DNA from 3 places in the Mesorhizobium sp. C372A genome. Region 1 is predicted to be linked to each of the others. Evidence: riboswitches for the same ligand, from Rfam matches in the RefSeq annotation. Region 1 holds a riboswitch; each other region holds the start of a gene.
The links. Region 1 has a riboswitch for cobalamin ahead of NLY42_RS18305 (CbtB domain-containing protein). Riboswitches for the same ligand answer to the same signal wherever they lie in the genome.
Positions count from the first base shown of each region.

Region 2: linked by a shared signal. The riboswitch ahead of metE (5-methyltetrahydropteroyltriglutamate--homocysteine S-methyltransferase) and the one ahead of NLY42_RS18305 (CbtB domain-containing protein) in region 1 are both predicted to bind cobalamin.
Region 3: linked by a shared signal. The riboswitch ahead of NLY42_RS04945 (aromatic ring-hydroxylating oxygenase subunit alpha) and the one ahead of NLY42_RS18305 (CbtB domain-containing protein) in region 1 are both predicted to bind cobalamin.

Region 1 is NZ_CP100475.1:3,852,032-3,856,009, reverse strand. It holds gene cobO (cob(I)yrinic acid a,c-diamide adenosyltransferase) at 1-592, opposite strand, end outside; gene cobU (bifunctional adenosylcobinamide kinase/adenosylcobinamide-phosphate guanylyltransferase) at 592-1,104, opposite strand; gene NLY42_RS18310 (CbtA family protein) at 1,097-1,900, opposite strand; gene NLY42_RS18305 (CbtB domain-containing protein) at 1,916-2,095, opposite strand; cobalamin riboswitch at 2,132-2,327, opposite strand; gene NLY42_RS18300 (gamma-glutamylcyclotransferase) at 2,395-3,087, opposite strand; gene NLY42_RS18295 (aromatic ring-hydroxylating oxygenase subunit alpha) at 3,224-3,978, shown strand, end outside.
Region 2 is NZ_CP100475.1:309,362-313,339, reverse strand. It holds gene metE (5-methyltetrahydropteroyltriglutamate--homocysteine S-methyltransferase) at 1-1,714, opposite strand, end outside; cobalamin riboswitch at 1,809-2,010, opposite strand; gene NLY42_RS01375 (adenosine kinase) at 2,419-3,411, opposite strand; gene metK (methionine adenosyltransferase) at 3,520-3,978, opposite strand, start outside.
Region 3 is NZ_CP100475.1:1,067,039-1,071,016, reverse strand. It holds gene NLY42_RS04965 (ABC transporter ATP-binding protein) at 1-207, shown strand, start outside; gene NLY42_RS04960 (DUF680 domain-containing protein) at 281-514, opposite strand; gene NLY42_RS04955 (DUF680 domain-containing protein) at 586-789, opposite strand; gene NLY42_RS04950 (DUF680 domain-containing protein) at 855-1,061, opposite strand; cobalamin riboswitch at 1,561-1,762, shown strand; gene NLY42_RS04945 (aromatic ring-hydroxylating oxygenase subunit alpha) at 1,880-3,127, shown strand; gene NLY42_RS04940 (FAD-binding oxidoreductase) at 3,165-3,978, shown strand, end outside.

The DNA.
Region 1 (3,978 bases):
CCTTCACGCCGGCCGAAAAATGATGCTTCGTCACGCCCATCTCCGTCACCAGATCCGCCGCCTCGACCAGCGCCGGCTTGGCATTGCGGCCGGTGACGACGACATGCAGGCCTTCGCGCCGCGCCTTCAGCGCCGCGACCACCTTGTCGAGATCGAGATAGTCGTAGCGCAGCGCAATGTTGAGCTCATCGAGGACGACAAGGCTGACAGAGGGGTCGGCGATCAGCTCCAGCGCCTTGGCCCAGGCGGCTTCGGCCGCCGCAATGTCGCGCTTCAGATCCTGCGTCTCCCAGGTGAAACCCTCGCCCATCGTGTGCCAGACGACACGGTCGCCGAACGCCGCGAAGGCGTCCTTTTCGCCGGTGTGCCATTTGCCCTTGATGAACTGGACGACGCCGACGCGCTTGCCATAGCCGAGCATGCGCAGCGCCAGCCCGAAGGCGGCCGTGGTCTTGCCCTTGCCGGGTCCGGTGTTGACGATCAGCAGCCCCTTCTCGACCGTCTTTTCCGCGACCTCGGCGTCCTGCACCGCCTTGCGTTTGGCCATCTTGGCGCGGTGGCGTTCTTCGTCTTTTGCGTCGATATCGGTCATCATTTCACCTTGAGCGGCAGCCCCGCCACCATCAGTAGCACCGTATCGGCAACCGCCGCGACCTGCTGGTTGAGACGGCCGGCGGCATCACGAAACCGGCGTGCGAGCGCATTGTCGGGCACGATGCCTTGCCCGACTTCGTTCGAGACAACGAGCCAGGGCCCGCGCGGCCGCGACAGCATGTCGGCCAGCCGCCGGCATTCCGCCTCGAGATCATGGTCGGAAAGCATATGATTGGTCAGCCACAGCGTCAGGCAATCGACGAGCACCGGCTGGTTGTCGGGCAAGGCTTCGAGCGCTCCGACAAGATCGAGCGGCGCGTCGATGGTCGCCCAGCCTTCGCCGCGCCGCGAGCGATGCAGCGCGATGCGCTCGCGCATCTCATCGTCATAGGCTTCGGCGGTGGCGATATAGGCCCATGGCGGCGGCAACGCCGTCGCCAGGGTTTCGGCATGCGCGCTCTTGCCGGAGCGCGCACCGCCGATGATAAAGGTCAAACTGCGATCAGGCAAAGCTGTCGCGCAGGCTGGTCGCCGAGCCGGTGAAGCGTTCGCGCACCACGCCAATGACGGCGCCGAGCACCAACCAGAACACCAGATTGGTCACCGTCACCGCCACCACGAACTGGTGATGCAGGCCTTCGGGGATCGGCGTCTCGAAACTGTCGGGCTGCGGCGCGCCGACAATATGCGGGGCGACGATCAGAACGACGGCAAGGACGGTCAGCGGCGCCGAGGTGCGGAAGGCGATCAAGGCAAGGCCAATGGCAGTCGCCACAACCGTCGCCACCCACCAGATCTGGCGCTGCATGAGATCGGCCGCCGGCATTGCCGGCAGTTCCGGCGGCAGGCCGAGGCCCGGAGCCAGCGTGAATACGGCAAAGCCGGCCAGACCCCAGAACACCCCCTGGCGCCAGTTGCCGATGCCGCCGGCGAATTCGGAAACGGCCACCAGGACCAGCGCGAAACCGATACCGGTGACGATATTGGCCAGCACGCTGAAGGCGAATCGCTCGAAGCCGTCGGCCGGCGCCCAGCCTTCGTCCTCCGCTGGCGCGGCAGCTTCAGCCGGGGCTGCGCTGCTCACGGCATTTTCCGCCGGCGCGGCGGTGCTCATGGCATTGGTGTCCGCAGCGTTGGCGGCGGGCGCCGCGGCATGCTCATGCTCATGGCCGCCACCAGCCTTTTCGTAGACCTCGGCCTTGAGGATCAGCGGCACGGTGGCGTAGGCCTGCATGCAGGCGAGAGCGACACCCGCCACGAGCCCTGCGATCGCCGCGATGAACACGACGTTGCGAAACAGGTTCATGATGTCAGATCCTCGTCAGTGGCAGGGAAACGCCATCGAATGGCGATAGTCGTGCGCCGCATTGTGGACCGCATCGATATGCGAGAAACCGACAACGCCGACGACGAAAATGCCCAGAAACGCGCTAAGCACGAGCTGCATGAAGCGCGACTGCGAGGAGACGGAAGCGCCGAGGGAGACGGAAGCGGTATTCATATCTTGTCCTTTCGCCCTCCACCCGAGGGCATCGAAGTCAGTTCCCTGTCGCCGGCAGGTCTCCTGGCTCGCGGATCAGCGCCCTTCCCCACCTTCCCGAGGAAAAAATCCTCAGTGGCTTGGAGAGGACTACCGCACACAGTTGCGGGGGCAGCCACGGCATTGGGCAACAAGTCAGCCCTCACCGCATTCCCTCTTGGTCCCTAACGGAACCGACGACATGCATGACTATAGGCTGAAACGGCCGCATCCGGCAAACCAAATTCCGCCGGCCAACAGCGCGAATGCGCCATGCGGCGTTACGGGTTCAACGCGGTGATCCGCTCGGCAACCAGCCGCTGCAGCCGCCACAGATGGCGATCGTGAATGCCGCGCTCTTCAAGGTTTTTCACCGTGTTGTAGAGATAGTCGGCGCCCGACCCCCAGTGCCCGCAGGACGTTGCCAGCCTTTCGACGACCTTGCCCTCGTCGAGCGGCCCTGAATAGGTCAGGCCGTTGCGGTTGATGACGAAGGCCAATGCCCTGAGCGGTCCGGCCTCGCTTGCAAGCTTCAGCATGCGCGGCCGGTAGCTTGTCGGCTTCAGCGTGACTTCGCGCCGGAAAAGCCGGCCCAACTGCCCGCGCCGGTTACTTTCGGTCAGCCGGAAGGCGACGCCCTTGCATTGTCCGCCACGGTCCAGCGCCATCATCAGGCCGGGGCTGTCCTTGGTGCCGCGCCAGCGCGTCATGTTCATGCAAAAGGACCGATGCCAGCCGCGCGCCAGCGCAACGCGGTCCTCGACATAATCTATTTCCGGTTTCCAGATCAGCGATCCATAGCCGAACAGCCATAGCGGTTCGCTATCCGGGAGTTCGACCTGCAATTCATCCAGCAGCGCGTCATAGTCGGCGTCATCGAGATGCATCGCGTCCGGATCCGGCCCGGGGTCCCTGATCTCGCGCCAGCAGCGCGCGACCAGCTCCGGCGTAAGCGACATCTGTCGTGCGGCCAATTTCCGAATCCCCCCAATTTCCGAATGTCCCATGTCCACGACATGATTATGCGCCGCGCCTGCAACCGGCAATGCGGCACTCTGATTGACAAACGATCTGCCGGGGTGTCGGCTGACGCTTCATAGGAAGCCAGCCATGCATCCCAACCCGAGCGAGCGCGACCCCTATAACGGCCTGAGCCGGGCCGAACCGACGCTACCGTCATCGGCCTATTGGGATAGCGAGGCTTACCAGCGCGATCTCGACGCCATCTGGTACAAAAGCTGGCTGCTCGTCTGCCGCGAGGCCGATCTTGCCCAGCCTTTGGCATTCAGGACAATCCGCGTTGGCACACAGGAAATCGTCGTGCTCCGCGACGACACCGGCGAGTTGCGCGCCTTCCACAACACCTGCCGGCATCGCGGCTCGCAGCTTTGCCAGGAAAGCGAGGGCCGGCTGAAAGCGCGGCTCATCACTTGCCCCTACCATGCCTGGTCCTACTCGCTGCGCGGCGATCTCGTGCGCGTTCCCTCGAAATCGCTGCCAGATGGTTTCGACAAGGCAGATCATCCGCTCTACCGGGTGGCGCTGTCGGTATGGCGCGGCTTTGTCTTTGTGAACCTTCAGCAGGCTGCGGCCGGCTCCGCCGGGACCTCCTTCGATCCCGCATCCGGCGACCTCGCCAACTGGCCGCTGGAAACTCTGGTATCAGGCCATGTCCTGCGCAAGGTGATGAACTGCAACTGGAAGATCTTCTGGGAGAACTTCAACGAGTGCCTGCATTGCCCAGGCGTCCACAAGGACCTGTCTCGGCTGGTGCCGATATACGGCCGCGGCCTGATGAGCCGGCACGACGACCCCGACTGGGTCCGCCATGCCGACAATGACGCACCGCAGTTTTCGGGTGGCCT
Region 2 (3,978 bases), 3.0 Mb from region 1:
CCGTAAGCGACTGGGCGAATTGCCACCAGCGCACTGTCATCGGATTGCGCCTCGATACGTCGCCGAAAATGATGGGGGGACGCACGTAGCGCGACCCATAGCTTTGTACCCAGGCATGCTGGGTGAGCGCGAAGCCGGACAACTGCTCGCCGAAATGCTGTACCATGTCGTTTCGCTCGAACTCACCATGCACCAGCACGTCCAGCCCGATCTCTTCCTGCCAGCGAATTGCAGCCTCGATCTCCTTCTTCAGGAACGTCTCATAGTCGACATAGCTCAGCTGGCCCTTCGCATGAGCGGCCCGCGCCTTGCGTACCTGCGGCGTCTGCGGGAAGGACCCGATGGTCGTCGTCGGGAACGGCGGCAGCCCGAGTGAGCCGGCCTGGACTCTGGAGCGCTCGCCAAAAGCGCTCTCTCGTCGCTTCGCGCTGTCCTCAATGCTAGCGATCCGCCCCTGAACAAGCGGGTCATGGATCCTCGTGGATGTCACGCGCGTGGCGGCAGCCTCGGCAGACGCTTTCAACGCGCCTGCCACCGCATCCCTGCCTTGGGACAGGGCCCGGGCCAGCAAGACCAGCTCGTCGGTCTTCTGGGCCGCGAAGGCGAGCCACGACCTGATGTCCGCGTCGAGTTCCGTCTCCATGCGCAGATCAATCGGCACATGCAGCATCGAGCAAGAAGGCGCGATCTCGACGCGGTCCAAGGGCCAGCCGGCGACGATCGGTTTGATGCGGTCGAGAATGGCGGGCAGGTTCGCACGCCAGACGTTGCGGCCATCGATCAAGCCAAGCGAGAGCACCAGATCCTTCGGAGCGAGCCGAGCCACCGTTTCCAGCTGCTCGGGAGCGCGCACGAGATCAATATGCAGGCCGGCCAGGGGCAGAGAAATCGCGGTTTCGAGATTGTCTCCCAGCGACCCGAAATACGTAGCCAGCATGATCTTCAGCTCGGGCGCGGCTTTCGACAGCTGGCCATAGGCGAATTCGAACGCAGCTCGTTCGTTCGGGTTCAGATCGAGGACAAGCGCTGGCTCATCGATCTGCACCCAGTCGGCTCCCGACAGCTTCAGCCTCTCCAGAAGCTGCTCGTAAACCGGCAGCAGCCGCGGTAGGAGAGCGATGGGACCGAACCCCTCGGCAGGCGATTTCGCCAGCTTGAGGAAGGTGATGGGTCCAAGGATGACTGGGCGTGTGTGAATGCCGAGAGCTTTAGCCTCGAGGAAGTAATCGACCGGCTTCGATGACGAGAGGGCGAACGTCTGATCATCATCGAGTTCCGGCACAATGTAGTGGTAGTTGGTGTCAAACCACTTGGTCATTTCCATCGCGGTTACACCAGGTCCATGAGCCTCCTCCTGGTAACCAGCGTGTCCACAATCCTCCGTCTGACCCTGGTTGCCGCGCGCCATTGCGAAGTAGATGTCAAGTGGGACCTCGCCGCTATTCCAGCCGTAACGGGATGGAACGGCCCCGACCATGGCTGCGGTGTCGAGCACTTGGTCGTAAAGCGAGAAGTCGTTCGACGGGATTTTCGACACACCGCGATCGCGCTGCTCTTCCCAGCTAGCGGCACGGAGCGCCTTCGACGTCGTGAGAAGGTCGCCAGCGGACGATGTTCCGGACCAGTAGCTTTCAAGCGCGAATTTCAGTTCTCGCCGACGACCGAAGCGCGGCACGCCGAGCGTTGCTACAGGAATTTGCTGAGAGACAGTCATGTCATACCCCGATGATTGGGGCGTCGGTGACAAGGAAGGCGCTAGCAGGCCGGCATCAACGCCGGGTTGCAGCGGCCACCGAGACACCCCGCCCGTGGACGTAATTCGCGTGGCAGGCCTCCTGGCTCGCGGGGTCATAGCCTCTACCCGTCTTCCTGAGGGTATTCGCCTCAGTGACGTGATTGGGGTTGGCTCGCCGCTAACAGTTGCGGGGGCAGCGCCGGCATCGCACCGGCTTCCCTCTTAGCTCCGCTGCGGCAGCGCCGCACGCGAGAACCACGACACGTAGACAATCACAGCAGTTCGCTCTTTTGTCAATGACGCATAACGAAATGTTTATGTAGTTATGTGATCGCGCTTTTACGCCTTTGTCTAGCATTGTGAAATATTCAGTCTGCTGCCCGCATTCGGCATCGTGGGACGTGATCGCAAGTCAAGTCCGACGGACGCCGCGAGTTCTCCGTTACCTCAGGAACCTTACTGGCCTTCCCCAAGCTGAGCTTCTGGAAAATGCAGGTGACGATCTGGATGACGGTGAATGCCGTCATGGCAAGCACGCCTTGCACCGCTCCTCCAGCGAGCTTCACGGCAGCAGCATGGGTCAGTTCTCCGAAGCGAATGGCTGTCGCTATCAGCGAGCTTTGACACAGTTCCGCCACTGCGGTCATCGCGTCAGTAGGGCGGCTGGTTAGTTGCCCGCGCATCTACAGCAACCCAGCCCCTTCCGCCTCGCGGCGCAAATTCTGCCTTGGCCTTGGGCCGATCTGCTGGATCACCAGGCCGGCCGCCAGCGAGCCAAGGTCGCCGCAGGTCTTGAGGTTGCGGCCCTGCGTGTAGCCATGCAGGAAACCGGCGGCGTAGAGGTCGCCGGCGCCGGTGGTGTCGACCAACTCCTTGATGGCGGTCGCCTCGATGACCACGGTCTCGTCGCCGCGCACGATCACTGAGCCTTTTTCGGAGCGGGTGACGGCGGCAATCTTGCAGTCCTTGCGGATCTGAGCCAGCGCCTCGTCGAAGGATTTTGTCTGGTAGAGCGACTTGATCTCGTGGCTGTTGGCAAAGACGATGTCGACCGTGCCCGAGCGCATCAGCTCGAGGAACTCGTCCCGGTAGCGGTCGACGCAGAACGAATCCGACAACGTCATCGACACTTCGCGTCCGGCCTCGTGTGCGAGCTTCGCCGTCTGCCGGATCGCCTCCTTGGCGCGCGGCGGATCCCACAGATAGCCCTCGAAATAGGTAACCTTGGCGCCGGATGCCTTGTCGGCCTCGACATCCTCAGGGCCAAGCTCGACGCAGGCGCCGAGATAGGTGTTCATCGAACGCTCGCCATCGGGGGTGACGAAGATCATAGAGCGCGCCGTCGGCGGCTCGCCCTTGAGCGGCCTGGTGTCGAAGGCGACACCCTGTGCATGGATATCGTGCGCATAGATTTCGCCGAGCGGATCGTTCGACACCTTGCCGAAGAAGGCGGCGCGTCCGCCGAAGCTGGCTACGCCGGCCGCCGTGTTGCCGGCACTGCCGCCGGAGGCCTCGATCGCCGGGCCCATGCGGCTGTAGAGCAGTTCGGCGCGGCGCGTGTCGATCAGGTTCATCGCGCCCTTGATGATGCCGTTGATCTCGAGGAATGCCTCGTCGCACTGGGCGATGATGTCGACAATGGCATTGCCGATGCAAAGCACGTCATAATCCGGCATCAATGTCTCCGCCAAAAAACCCGAGCCGGCTTCTCGCCACGCCTGCCAGGCGCGGGTCTGCCCGGTGGAAATGGGCTTTCCGCTTGCCAATCCGTTCGCCGGCGGCTCTCACGGGGCGGCGAGTCCTGCCTCGCGACGCAATTCGTCCGCCCTGTCTGTCTTCTCCCAGGTGAAATCAGGCTCTTCACGGCCGAAATGGCCATAGGTCGCTGTATTGCGATATATAGGGCGTAAGAGATCAAGCATCTTGATAATGCCTTTCGGTCTGAGATCGAACAACTCAAGAATGAGGCGCTCGATCCTGCTTTCCTCAACCCTGGCTGTCCCGAACGTGTTGACCATGACGGAAACCGGACTGGCCACGCCGATTGCGTAAGCAAGCTGCACCTCGCACACGTCCGCAAGTCCGCTAGCGACGATGTTCTTTGCGACATAGCGGGCTGCATAGGCAGCCGAGCGGTCAACCTTGGACGGGTCCTTGCCCGAGAAGGCGCCGCCGCCATGACGACCCATCCCCCCATAGGAATCGACGATGATCTTGCGTCCAGTGAGACCGCAGTCGCCGCG
Region 3 (3,978 bases), 2.8 Mb from region 1:
GACTATGTCGAGCAACTCGGCGAGGTGCAGCTTGTCTATGTCGATATCGGCCGCGCTGACCTGCCGTTGGTGACCAAGCTGCCCGGCAATGTCGAGGTCAAGCGCGGGGCAAAGCTGCGACTGACCGCGGATGCCGGGGACCTGCACATCTTCGACGCCGATGGGCACTCCTTCTCGCTCAAGCCGGTGGAAGTGAAGGCGGCTTGAGATAGCTGCGTCGTACAGGCATGAAAAAAGAGCGGCGGGCCAGGCCCGCCGCTCTTTTTTTAAGCTTCGGCTGTTAGTTGTTGCCGAACCGATCCCTGTCGCTGCTCTGAGGAACGAACTTCTGTTGGTCGTTCGACGAGTTCAGCAGCTTGTAGACCGCCGAGTTGGTGCCGGTCGACGAAGTGCGGGTGGTGTCGACGGCAGCGGCCGGCTGGTTGGCGCCATTGGAGCCATAATTGTCGCTGCCGGCAAAGGCAGCGCTCGAAACAGCCAGAACGGCTGCGGTGGCAAGAACGATCTTCTTCATTTTAGTCTCCTGAATTTTTCTGATGCCGCCAGCTGCAGCGGATAAGCCCGCCACGTGCTGGAAACCGGCTTTTAGCGGCCGAAAAGGTTACGGTCGGCACCGTGGGCAGGCGCCTGCTCGGCTGGAGCCGACTTCTCAACCGAAGCCGTATGGCCACTATCGGTCGACGTAATCGCAGGCTGGTTGGCGCCGTTCGAACCGTAGTTGTCGCTGCCGGCGAAAGCGCTGCCGGAGATGGCCAAAACGGCGGCGGCAGCAAGGATGATCTTTTTCATTTCAATACTCCTGAATTTTTTGGGATCCCGAGAGCGACGGGTTAGCCGCCCTTCTTTGGTCGGGATCAGCGATTGCCGTAGAGGTCGCGGTCGGCGCCCTGAACGACAGGCTGCTTGTCAGCGTGCGCCGGCTTCTGAATGGAAGCCGTATACGAGCTGTCGACCGAGACGGCTGGCTGGTTCGCACCATTGGAACCGTAATTGTCGCTACCGGCGAAGGCGCTGCTGGTGATCGCCAAAACGGCTGCGGCAGTGAGGATGATCTTTTTCATTTTTAGTACTCCAGTTTGTCTGTCCGTCTAGCGGCGTGTCTTGGGAGGAATTCGCGTCGTTCGGACAGCCCCGATGTGGGAAAGCCATAGGCTGGTTTCCAATCACGAAGTTGTTCCGTGTGGACCACGGTCCTGCACCTTGAAATTGTGCCAGGAAGTTCCTCTATGGTCATTTATCGCATTGTTTTCAGTTGCTTATGTCGAACCGAGTGGTTCGCTCCGGTGTGGGTTTCCGGGCCGTCGTTCACACCGTCCTGCACGCATTGTCAACAGAAACGAACCGTTCGGTTCGATTAGAGATTGCTAATAGTAACTTTTCGATACCGTTGAGCCCTTTTTGCCCCAGATCGGAACTGGATCCGCAGCGATTCGAAACGGCGATGATAGCGCCGCAAGACAGGATCTCAGCCCTTCGGTGGTCGGCGGGGCGTATGCCGCGCGTGTCGCGCCGCATGGATATGATGTCGCTTTCATGCCGACGTCGCGATCGCTGCCGTGATTAGATGATCGCATCTCAGGTGCCGCTTCGTGACGACGCAGCGGAGAATTGGGAAGCCGGTCAGAATCCGGCGCTGCCCCCGCAACGGTGGTGGAGTTGAAGTCGCAACGGGAGACCACTGGGCAAGAGCCTGGGAAGGTGTCGCGATGGTCCGCAAGGACAACTCCAGAGCCCGGAAACCAGCCCGAGATGCATAGACTCGACTGATCGCGGTGGGCGGTCAAGAGGTGGATAGTGCATGTCCGGCGCCGCGCCGGCCTGCGTCCGATCCTTCCTCCATCACCACCAAGTTCAGTCCTTAAACCACGAGGACAGAACTATGGATACGCGCAACGACATGCTGAGGCTCCTGAACGGCCGCAAGCAAGGCTTTTCGCTGGAACAGCCCTTCTACACCGACCCGGACTATTTCAAGCTCGACATGGAGCTTATCTGGTATCGCGACTGGCTGTTCATCGGCCATGATTGCGAACTGCCGAAGCCCGGCAGCTATATCACCGTGCAGATCGGCGATTATCCGGTGGTGCTGGTCCGCGACCAGAAGGGCAACATCAACGCCTTTCACAATTCCTGCCGCCATCGCGGCAGCCGTGTCTGCAACACTGAGAAGGGCATGGCGGCAAAGCTTGTCTGCCCCTATCACCAGTGGACCTACGAGCTTGACGGCCGGCTGCTGTTTGCCCGCCAGATGGCCGACGGTTTCGACAAGAGCCAGTTCGGCCTGAAGCCCGTCGCCTGCGAGACCGTCGGCGGCTACATCTTCATCTGCCTGGCGAAAGAACCTGCCGACTTTGCGCCGATGCGCGCCATGATAGAGCCCTACCTCAAGCCGCACCGGCTGAATGAAGCCAAGGTCGCCTTCGAGAGCACCATCATCGAGAAGGGCAACTGGAAGCTGGTCTGGGAAAACAACCGCGAATGCTATCACTGCGCCGGCAATCATCCAGAGCTGTGCAAGACATTCCCCGAAGCGCCGACGGTGACCGGCGTGCAGGGCGCCGACAGCGATCCGGAGATGCTGGCGCACTGGGCGAAATGCGAGGCGGCGGGCCTGCCGAGCAAGTTCCGCATCGATCCGGCCGGGCAATACCGCGCCACCCGCGCGCCGCTGCTGCGCGATGCCGTCAGCTACACGATGTCGGGAAAGCGCGCGGTGACGAAGAACCTGTCCGACACTGTTGCTGCCGACCGCATCGGCACCTTGATGCACTACCACTATCCGACGACTTGGAACCACATACTGATCGACCATGCGGTCACCTTCCGGGTGCTGCCGATCAGCGCCACCGAAACCGCGGTGACGACCAAGTGGCTGGTGCACAAGGATGCGGTCGAGGGGGTCGACTACAACCTTGAGGAGCTCACCCATGTCTGGACCGAGACCAACGACCAGGACCGCCGCATCGTCGAGGAAAACGCCTTCGGCATCCTGTCTCCGGCCTATGAGCCCGGCCCCTATTCGGAGCTGCACGAGGGCGGCGTGATCCAGTTCGTCGAATGGTACGCGGCCTTCATCGGCCCGCGCCTTGCCGAAGGTGGCAGGCCGGCGCTGCGCAGCGTCGCGTGAGCTGGAGCAGGCGAAGAAGGACCGGAGGATGAATGCGATGACGGATCTTGGGCTCTATCGCCATCTCGACCAGATGGCGCCCTGGAACGATAGGCTGCAGGTGCTGGAAGTGATCGGCGTCAGCGACGAGGCGCCTGACGTCAAGACCTTCACCTTCCGCTCCGACAACCAGACCTGGTTCCGCTACAAGCCGGGCCAGTTCCTGACGCTGGAACTGCCGACACCGGACGGGCCGCTGATGCGCACCTATACGCTGTCGTCGTCGCCATCGCGGCCGTTTTCGATCGCGGTGACGGTCAAGGCGCAGGCCGGCAGCATCGGCACGCGCTGGATGTTCGACCATCTGGTGCCCGGTTCGCATGTCAAGGCCTACGGACCGGCCGGCGACTTCTCGTTGCACAGCCACCCGGCGGCCAAATACCTGTTCATTTCCGCCGGCTCCGGCGTGACGCCGATGATGTCGATGCTGCGCTGGCTGAACGACTGCGCGCCATGGACCGATGTCGGTTTCGTCAACTGCGCGCGGCGTGCCGAAGAGATCATCTTCCGCAAGGAACTCGAACTGCTCGGCGGCCATATGCCCGGCCTGTCGCTCGGCTTCATGATCGAGGAACGTTCCAGCCGCGAGGGCTGGTACGGTCATATGGGGCGCATCGACGCGATCCGGCTGCCCTTGCTGGCTCCGGATTTCCGCGAGCGCGAAATCTTCTGCTGCGGCCCCGATCCGTTCATGCGCGCCGTGCGCGGCATGCTGGATGCCGCCGGCTTCGACATGACGAAATACCATCAGGAGAGCTTTGCCGCGCCTGTGATGGAGGAAATTCCGGCGCCGTTTGCCTCCCCGGTCGAGG